DNA from 3 places in the Priestia megaterium genome. Region 3 is predicted to be linked to each of the others. Evidence: riboswitches for the same ligand, from Rfam matches in the RefSeq annotation. Region 3 holds a riboswitch; each other region holds the start of a gene.
What was found. Region 3 has a riboswitch for cyclic di-AMP ahead of CEQ83_RS19790 (APC family permease). Riboswitches for the same ligand answer to the same signal wherever they lie in the genome.
Positions count from the first base shown of each region.

Region 1: linked by a shared signal. The riboswitch ahead of kdpF (K(+)-transporting ATPase subunit F) and the one ahead of CEQ83_RS19790 (APC family permease) in region 3 are both predicted to bind cyclic di-AMP.
Region 2: linked by a shared signal. The riboswitch ahead of CEQ83_RS18840 (potassium channel family protein) and the one ahead of CEQ83_RS19790 (APC family permease) in region 3 are both predicted to bind cyclic di-AMP.

Region 1 covers NZ_CP023317.1:2,985,983-2,989,262, reverse strand. Annotated here, with positions in the region: gene CEQ83_RS15045 (undecaprenyldiphospho-muramoylpentapeptide beta-N-acetylglucosaminyltransferase) at 1-920, shown strand, start outside; cyclic di-AMP (ydaO/yuaA leader) riboswitch at 1,080-1,222, shown strand; gene CEQ83_RS15040 (hypothetical protein) at 1,295-1,432, shown strand; cyclic di-AMP (ydaO/yuaA leader) riboswitch at 1,448-1,588, shown strand; gene kdpF (K(+)-transporting ATPase subunit F) at 1,886-1,966, shown strand; gene kdpA (potassium-transporting ATPase subunit KdpA) at 1,991-3,280, shown strand, end outside.
Region 2 covers NZ_CP023317.1:3,669,134-3,672,413, reverse strand. Annotated here, with positions in the region: gene CEQ83_RS18850 (Lrp/AsnC family transcriptional regulator) at 1-247, opposite strand, end outside; gene CEQ83_RS18845 (carboxymuconolactone decarboxylase family protein) at 368-826, shown strand; cyclic di-AMP (ydaO/yuaA leader) riboswitch at 942-1,086, shown strand; gene CEQ83_RS18840 (potassium channel family protein) at 1,211-1,870, shown strand; gene CEQ83_RS18835 (TrkH family potassium uptake protein) at 1,874-3,193, shown strand.
Region 3 covers NZ_CP023317.1:3,858,972-3,862,251, reverse strand. Annotated here, with positions in the region: gene CEQ83_RS19795 (N-acetylmuramoyl-L-alanine amidase) at 87-1,127, shown strand; cyclic di-AMP (ydaO/yuaA leader) riboswitch at 1,319-1,462, shown strand; gene CEQ83_RS19790 (APC family permease) at 1,625-3,280, shown strand, end outside.

The DNA of each region.
Region 1 (3,280 bases), 870 kb from region 3:
AATTAAACGTTCCATATCATGCGATTTCAAGCGGGAAGCTGCGTCGATATGTAGATATGGAAAATGTAAAAGATGTATTTCGAGTAGCAAAAGGGGTTGGCGATGCACGTCGCGTGCTGAAAAAACTAAAGCCTTCTCTTGTTTTTTCAAAAGGCGGTTTCGTCACAGTTCCTGTGGTAATGGCTGCTAAATCTTTAAACATTCCCGTGTTCATTCATGAAAGTGATTTAACACCGGGACTGGCAAATAAAATTGCGCAGAAATTTGCCACTAAAATTTTTACTTCTTTTGATGAAGCCGCAAACTACTTTCCAAAAGAAAAAGTGCAGGTTGTTGGTTCACCTATTCGAAAAGAGCTATTTAGCGGAAGCGCAGCGAACGGGGAAAGCTGGCTACGCTTTTATGATAAGCGCCCCATTTTAACGATTATGGGCGGAAGTTTAGGAGCACGCCGTATTAATGAAATCGTTCGAGAGTCTTTGCCTGAACTGCAAAAGAAATTCCAAATTGTACACCTTTGCGGAAAAGGCAATATTGATACAAGCCTTGAAAAAGAGTCAGGATACCGTCAGTTAGAATACGTAAACGAACAGCTTCCTGATGTTCTAGCGGCAACTGATTATGTGATTACACGCGGTGGATCCAATGCCATTTTTGAGTTTTTAGCTCTTCATAAACCGATGATGATTATTCCTTTATCAAAAGCACAGAGTCGCGGAGATCAAATTTTAAATGCACAATCTTTTAAGAAAAAAGGCTACTGTATGGTTGTAGAAGAAGAACAGTTAACAAAAGAATTGTTTTTACGTGAAGTAAGTGAGCTTCAGCAGCAGGCAAGTACAATGAAGCGTACAATGCGTGAAGCAACAAAAACGGATGCTATTTCAATTCTTGTAAATGAAATTGAGAAAATGAGCTAAAAAAAGCGTTCTTATCTCCTCGATAAGAACGCTTTTTTTCTTCTGGAATTATTATTTTAAAATAATGAATAAATATAGAAAAATAAAGCTTTTAAAATTTCAAAAAATGTTGTTGACAGTAAATTTTAACAGGAGTAAGATTACTCTCATGAAACGTTCCACTGTGAAACGCTGAGTCTTTTCTGAAAGAGAAGGAAAGAGCGGAGGACCCAATTATCAGGGGTGAATCTCTTAATTGAGTAGGGTTACTTTCTTGACCCGAACCCGTCAGCTAACTTCGTAAGCGTTAAGAGAGAGGATGGTGTAATCGTGGTCGTTTTCTATAACAGCGGATAGTACGCTCCTTTCAAAATATAGGTGAAAGGAGCGTCAGGATGCATTTATCTAAGCAAATGATTCAAATGATTGAATATCGGGCAATGTGCGACCAGCAATCTTTTGATCTAGCAAACCGCTATTTGTCTACGTTAGCTAATCAAAGTTTTAAACGCAGCAGTAAAAGTCATCATTAAGTCTAAAAATTAAATAACAAATATACGCTTAATCAATTATGAGCGGGGGACCCAATATTTTGTACGTATGTACTAGGGGTGAATCTCTTAACTGAGTAGGGTTACTTCCATAACCCGAATCCGACAGCTAACTCCGTAAGCGTTTTGGGAGTAAAAAATTCGTGTCAATCACGGCTTATTTGTCGTGCATTAAACCGCGGAAGAGAACTCTCTTCTGCGGTTTTTTAGTGGAAAAAAATAGCATCACGTCTCGCGGTTAGCTTTTTTGGACGTGATGCTTTATGAAAAGAAACCGTCACTAAACTTAGAAGCTATCATTTTTGTCAGGAAACAGTTAGGAGGAAGCAACTTGGATATGATGATGCTTGGAACGCTTGCCTTATTAGCGACTGCTATGTACGGAATTATTCGCTGGTCGTCTCATGTAGTAGACGACAGAGAGGAGAAGTGAACATGTCGTTCATTTTGTCAGGTATTTCAGTTCTCGTTTTAATTTATTTAGTATATGTACTGTTAAATCCAGAACAATTTTAATAAGCGGAGGAATAAAAAGTGGGGATTTTTCTACTATCAGTTGCGCTGCTGCTTGTTTTTGTAGCGCTTATTGCAAAGCCCGTAGGTATTTATATAGCGAATGTGTTTTCAAACGATAAAAACACTAGCTTGATAGGAAAGATAGAAACGGTGATGTTTAAAGCAGCAGGAATTAAAGGGCTTAATCAGACGTGGAAGCAATATGCATTTGCTCTTGTTTTGGCGAATACGTTTATGATTTTTGTGGTGTACCTTATCTTCCGGTTTCAAGGGGTACTGCCGTTTAACCCAAGCCACATCAAAGGAATGGATCCGGCACTTGCTTTTAACACGGCCATTAGTTTTATGACAAATACGAACTTGCAGCACTACAGCGGCGAATCAGGATTGTCCTATTTCTCGCAGATGGCCGCCATTGTATTTATGATGTTTGCTGCACCAGCAACGGCACTTGCAGTAGCAATCGCTTTTATTCGTGGGCTGGCAGGGAAAGAAATGGGAAACTTTTTTGTTGATTTTGTAAAGTCAATTACGCGTATTTTACTTCCTATCGCTTTTATAACAGGCATTTTATTTATGTTTTTAGGTGTCCCTCAAACGTTAAGCGGAACGGTTACTGCCCATACAATAGAAGGGGCAACACAGCAAATAGCAAGGGGACCAGTTGCTTCTTTTCTTTCAATTAAAGAGCTAGGAAACAACGGAGGGGGATTTTTTGGTGTCAATTCAGCTCATCCATTTGAAAATCCTAACGCGTTGAGCAATGTATTACAAATCGTCCTTATGCTTTTATTGCCAACAGCACTTCCTTTCACATACGGAAAAATGATCGGAAAGCGTAAGCAAGGCCGCATTTTGTTTGTAGCGATGAGTATGCTGTTTATCGTTATTTTAAGCACAGCGTTCGTAACAGAGTGGGGTGGCAATCCAAGACTTGATGCTTTTCATTTGAACGAAGCGAACGGTTATATGGAAGGGAAAGAAGTCCGTTTTGGTGTCGGCATGTCGACGCTTTACGCCATCGTGACGACAGCAAGTGAAACAGGTGCAGTCAACACCATGCACGATACTCTTACGCCTCTTACCGGGTTGTTAACGCTTGGAAATATGATGTTAAATACCGTATTCGGCGGTGTCGGAGCAGGATTTATGAATGTCATGATGTACGTCATTATCGCCGTATTTTTATCAGGTTTAATGGTTGGAAGAACACCAGAATACGTAGGTAAAAAAATTGAAGGAAAAGAAATGAAGCTAATCGCCGTGACGCTTATTTTGCAACCGCTGCTAATTTTAGGAGGAACAGCTGTAGCA
Region 2 (3,280 bases), 190 kb from region 3:
GTTTAAAACGCTCGTGCTCTCCGTTTTTCATGGTTACTTCAATAAAACACGAGACGGGCAACTGCAGCTTTTCATAATCAATATCGATTGTATATCCTTTTATAATACCAAAGCTCTCTAGCTGTCTTACTCGCTCTGCCACTGAAGGAGGAGACAGGTTAATTTGTTTTCCTAGCTCTCTTAAGGAAAGACGGCTGTTTTGCTGCAGTGCCTGCAAAATCGATAAATCAATTTCATCAATTTTCAATTGAAAACCTTCTTTCATATTAATGTTTCATTTGATTAGTAACAGCAGATAATATGTTTTATTTGTTATCTGAAATCTCCATTTTTCTTACTATAATAATTAAAAAGGAGTGAGTAAAAAATGGCAAGAGTTTTGTTAACAAACGAAGAGGGAACAAATTTTGAAAAAGCACTGAATTTAATTCCAGATGTAAAAAGGTTGTATGATGAGCTATACGACAAGCTTTGGAACAGTGATATAATAAAAAGAGAGACTAAGGAAAAAATCAGGCTTTATCTAGCAGGTGTTAACGGCTGTGAGACGTGTATGAGCATGTCATATGTAGGCGATAAGACGCTTAATCAAAAAGTGTTAAGAGAAAAAGAGCTGGAAGAAAAAGATCGACTGCTGTTTCGATTTATAGATGTATACCGAGTGCGTCCAAGGGATTTGACGGATGCTGATATGGATCAATTAAAGAAATTTTACAGTGATACGCAGCTATTAGAGCTTTTGGCTGTTATTAATTTGTTTGATCAATTTCACAAACTGATTGTCAGTTTAGATTTATATGATTTTTGCAGTTTGCAGCGCAAGTGATGTCTTCCCTAAAAATATCTTGACAGACAAAATCCACAGGAGTAAGATAGCTTTCGTGAAGTGAAACGTATCATGAATCGAATCGATTATTCTAAAAAATAGATCATAGACATTTGAATAAAAATCGCTTAATCCATTACGGAGCGGAGGACCCATTATTTACGCACATATTGTGCTCCGGGGTGAATCCTTAAAAAGGTAGGGTTACTCTTAAAACCCGAACCCGACAGCTAACTTCGCAAGCGTTTTGAGGGGGAAGAGTGTGAAAAAACACAGGAGCCTTCCTGTGTTTTTTTGCGCTTTTTTTAAGAAAAACATGTAATTTTTTAGAAAAAGTATAAGCTAAGAGAACACACAGCAGTTGAAGAAAGGAATAAATACATTATGAAAAAACAGTTTGCTGTATTGGGATTAGGTCGTTTTGGAGGCAGTTTGGTTGAAGAGTTTGCTAATTTGGATGTGGATGTGCTCGCTATTGACCGCAATCAGGAGGTAGTAAAGAAATATAGCAACTCAGCTACATATGTCGTGCAAGCGAACGCAATTGATGAAGCTAGCTTAAAAGGGCTAGGCATTCGTAACGTTGATCATGCTCTTATTTCGTTTGGAGACGATATCGAAGCAAGCGTGCTTGCAACGATGCTTTTAAAAGATATGGGCGTTAAGCAAGTATGGGTAAAAGCGGTGAATATGTATCATCAAAAAGTGCTGGAGAAAATAGGAGCGGACAAAGTCATTCATCCTGAGCGCGATATTGCGAAGCGGATTGCTCATCACGTGGTGTCAGAAAAAATTATTGACTATATTGAACTGTCTAAAGACTATAGTATTGTTGAAATTGTCGCTTCTAAGAAACTTCATAATAAAACGCTGTTTGATTTAAATATTCGTGCAAAGTACGGCTGTAATATTATCGGTTTTCAGCGAAAAGACGGGGAAATGGTGATTTCGCCTACGGCGCATGAAACAATTGAACAAGGAGATATGCTGATTGTTATCGGACATAATCGCGATTTAAACCGTTTTGAAGAAGAAGGAGTTTAACTTATGAAAAAAAAAATTGTTAGGCTTACGCCGCCGCAGCTGCTTGTCTCCATTTTTGGCGGAGGAATTATTATTGGTGCTCTTTTATTAATGATGCCTTTTTCTACTACTGAGCCAATCCGGTGGGTAGACGCCCTTTTTACATCTACTTCCGCTATGACAGTGACCGGCTTAGCCGTCGTAGATACAGGTACGCGTTTTACCGTCATCGGTCAAACGATTATTATGCTGTTAATTCAAATAGGCGGTCTTGGCATTATGTCATTTGCCGTGCTGATTTTTATGATGCTAGGTAAAAAAATTGGATTTAAAGAGCGTATGCTCGTTCAGCAGGCATTAAATCAAACGAGCGTCGGCGGAGTTGTCCTGCTAGTTAAAAGGCTGTTTATCTTTTCATTTTTAATTGAGTTTGTTGCACTTATCTTTTTAGCGATACGCTGGGTTCCGGAATTCGGATGGTCTAAGGGGCTATTCTTTAGCTTGTTTCATTCAATTTCAGCTTTTAATAACGCAGGGTTCGGACTATTATCTGACAGCTTAGTTCAGTATGTAGGAGATCCCGTTATTAACATAACGATTTCCTTTTTGTTTATTATTGGTGGGTTAGGATTTACCGTTCTTGCTGATATGTGGGTAAAAAAATCGTATAAAAAACTAACGCTGCATTCAAAAATTATGATTATCAGCACGTTTGCCATTAACGTGATTGCCATGCTTTTTATTTTTTTCTTAGAGTACGGCAATTCACATACACTTGGAAGTTTGTCATTAGGAGACAAAGTGTGGGCGTCTTATTTTCAAGCGGTAACAACACGCACAGCAGGTTTTAATAGTATCGATATAGGAAGTCTACATGATTCCACCATATTTTTAATGGTTATGTTAATGTTCATAGGTGCAGGGAGTGCGTCAACAGGAGGAGGTATTAAACTAACAACGTTTGTGGTGATTGTCTTTTCTGTATGGGCATTTTTACGAAGCAGGGAAGATATTGTGCTGTTAAAGAGACGGCTTCTTCCTCTTCATGTGTTTAAGGCACTAGCCATTACGATGATTTCGATTATGTTTGTGTTTGGGGCCATTTTTCTATTAAATATCTCAGAAAACCTGCCGTTTATAAAAATTATGTTTGAAGTGGTTTCTGCGTTTGGAACAGTGGGGTTATCGATGGGAGCAACTCCTGAGCTTTCATACTTTGGACGCGTGATTATTATCTTTATCATGTTTTTAGGAAAAGTGGGGCCATTAACCCTTGCGTTTTCATTATCTAAGCAAAAGCGTGAAGCCGTTCGCTATCCAAACGAAGATATAATGCTAGGATAGAAAAATCGCCTTCGATGAGGCGATTTTTTTATATTATTTATACGTTCAAGACATATAAGAGGTTACGCACAAAACAGTTGCGATGAA
Region 3 (3,280 bases):
TTTTAGTAATTTTTCACTAAGTAGGCTAGTATACGTAGCACTTTTTTCCCTCATGCATATGTTAACAATAAGGAGGGACAAGTAATATGAAAAAAATTTATCTTGATGCAGGACATGGTGGGGCAGATGCAGGAGCAGTTGGAGCGAATGGACTGTATGAAAAAAACTTAGTGTTAAAAATTCAACAATATTTAATAAGCTATTTAAATAGCACTTACAGTGACTTTACGATTAAAACCACCCGTACCACAGATACTTTTTTATCGTTATCTCAGCGCGCTTCTCAAGCTAATTCGTGGGGGGCAGATGCATTTATGTCTATTCACGTAAATGCCGGTGGAGGAACAGGATACGAAGATTATGTTTATAGAAGCGCTAGCAATGCTAGTAAAACGTTTCAATCGATTGTGCACGGGCAAGTACAGCCAACGCTGCTGTCGTATAATCATCCGAATCGTGGACGAAAATCGGCCAATTATGCGGTGCTTCGCTTAACAAATATGCCTGCAGTACTAACTGAAATAGCTTTTATTGATAGGAGCGCCGATGCAGCACTTCTTCAAAATGAAGCTTTTTTAAAAAGCATGGGTGAATCGTATGCAAAAGGAATTGCCGTATATTTAAATTTACCTCGTCGTGCAGTTCCAAATCCATCGCCATCTCCAACACCGACACCAAATCCATCACCTTCTGAACCAGGTGAAAAAACGTATACAATTAAGCAAGGAGATACGCTGTACAGTATTGCACAGAAGTACGGCATAACAGTACAGGAGCTTCAAGAAGCGAATACAGGGCTTTCTGATCCTTTAACACTACAGGTTGGAAAAACAATTGTTATTCCTTCAGGAACTTCACCAACACCTACTCCAACACCACCTTCTGAACAATATCCACTTCCCAATGGAATTTTAAAACAAGGCGATTCTGGAGAAGCAGTGAAACAGCTTCAAAGAGCATTAAACGCGGTTAGTTTTAAAGTAGGGTCAGTAGACGGAATATATGGAGTACAAACGAAAGATGCAGTCAGACGTTTTCAGCTTGTGTATCTTCCTTATGATGTAGATGGCATTTATGGTCCTCAAACGAAAAACAAGCTAGCAGCCGTTTTAAAAGCAAAAAGTTAAAGAAAGCAGGTCTTCTGTAAGCAGGCAGAAGGCCTTTTGTTTTCCCCTTAAAAGCGCCTTAAGTACTATTTTATCGTTTACGTAAAATAATGCTTTACAAACCATTTGTACGGGAGTATATTATCTAAGAACAAAGGATAGTTATGAAAGAAACATGTTATCGATCATACTCTTTAACCGAAAATTATATTGACCTGTTATCGCTTAATTCGTCAGAAGTGGGGGACCCAAATTTGTGCATTGTCACTTGGGGTGAATCCTTTTTTTTAAAAGGTAGGGCTACTCTCATAGCCCGAATCCGACAGCTAACCCCATAAGCGTTTTGGAGAGGAGGTTTAAGCTGTGTAAAAACGCTGAGAACCCTTAGTGTTTTTTTTGTGCGCTTTTTTAACATAAAAAGGTATTTTTTAGGGATAATATCACTTATTCATGAACTTGTAACGGAGCTTAGCAACGAACAGTGAATAGTAGCTAAGCAATCATCGGAGGGAAATTACGTGAACTATTCAGTTCTCAAGAGATTATTGATTGGAAAGCCGCTCAAAACAAAAGAGTTAGGCGATCAAAAGCTTAGTAAGCTTAAAGCGCTGGCTATTTTATCATCAGATGCCTTATCTTCAGTGGCTTATGGAACAGAACAGATTTTGATTGTCCTTGCAACAGTGGGCGTGCTTGCCTATTGGTATTCGATTCCAATTGCGATTGGGGTATTGGTGCTGCTGACGGCTTTAATTCTTTCATATCGTCAAATTATTTATGCGTATCCGCAAGGCGGAGGAGCTTATATTGTTTCGAAAACCAATTTAGGAGAAAATCCTGGACTTATCGCTGGGGGATCACTGTTAGTAGATTATATTTTAACAGTTGCCGTGAGTGTTTCAGCAGGAACCGATGCTTTAACTTCGGCTTTTCCAACGCTGCATCACTATAACGTAGTAATTGCGTGTTTGCTGGTGATTTTTATTACGGTTTTAAATTTACGAGGTGTAACAGAATCCGCTTCTGTCTTAGCTTATCCGGTTTATTTATTTGTTATTGCTCTTATTTTGTTAATAGCGGTGGGCTTCTTCAAAATAGTGACAGGTCAAGTTTCACCTGAGCTTCATACATCTCTCGGTACCGTGGTGCCAGGTATTAGTTTGTTTTTATTATTAAAAGCTTTTTCATCAGGCTGTTCGGCATTGACTGGTGTAGAAGCTATTTCAAATGCAGTGCCTAACTTTAAAGATCCAGGTGCAAAAAATGCTGTTCATACATTAATGCTGATGGGCGGTATTTTAGCCGTTTTATTTTCTGGCATCACGTTTTTAGCTTATTGGCTTGGCATTTCTCCAAAAGCAGATGAAACGGTTGTATCACAAATTGCATCGAGTGTATTTGGACGAAATGGATTTTATTATTTTATTCAAGGTACCACAGCTCTGATTTTAGTGCTAGCGGCGAATACAGGTTTTTCAGCTTTCCCTTTGCTTGCCGTAAACTTATCGTCTGATAAATACATGCCAAGAATGTTTCAAATTCGCGGCGATCGACTAGGCTATTCAAATGGAATTGTGACCCTTGGAATTGCTTCTATTGTCTTACTTGTCGCCTTTAAAGGAGCGACGGAACAATTAATTCCTCTTTATGCAGTTGGAGTGTTCATTCCATTTACGCTTTCTCAAACAGGCATGATTGTCAAATGGCTTAGAGAAAAGCCGGCCGGCTGGCAAGGAAAGCTAACCATTAACTTAATTGGTGCCCTCATTACCTTAACGGTGCTAATCATTTTGTTTACAACGAAGTTTTCACAAGTATGGTCCGTGCTCGTTTTCTTACCGGTTATCGTTTATATTTTTCATCGCATTCATACGCATTATGAAGCGGTAGGAGAGCAGCTTCGTATTAAGCAAGGAGAAAAGATTGGAAAGCTTGAAGGAAGTGTGGTCATTGTTCCTGTAGCAGGAATGACAAAGGTAGTGGAAAATTCATTGAACTATGCAAGAACGATTGGTGATACCGTTATTGCGGTGCACGTTGCTTTTGACCGAGAAAGCGAAAAGAGAATGGAAGAGAAGTGGGAAAAGTGGCAGCCTGATATTCGTATTGTTACGTTTCATTCTCAATACCGCAGTCTTGTGCGTCCGCTGTTTCGATTCATCGATATGGCTGAA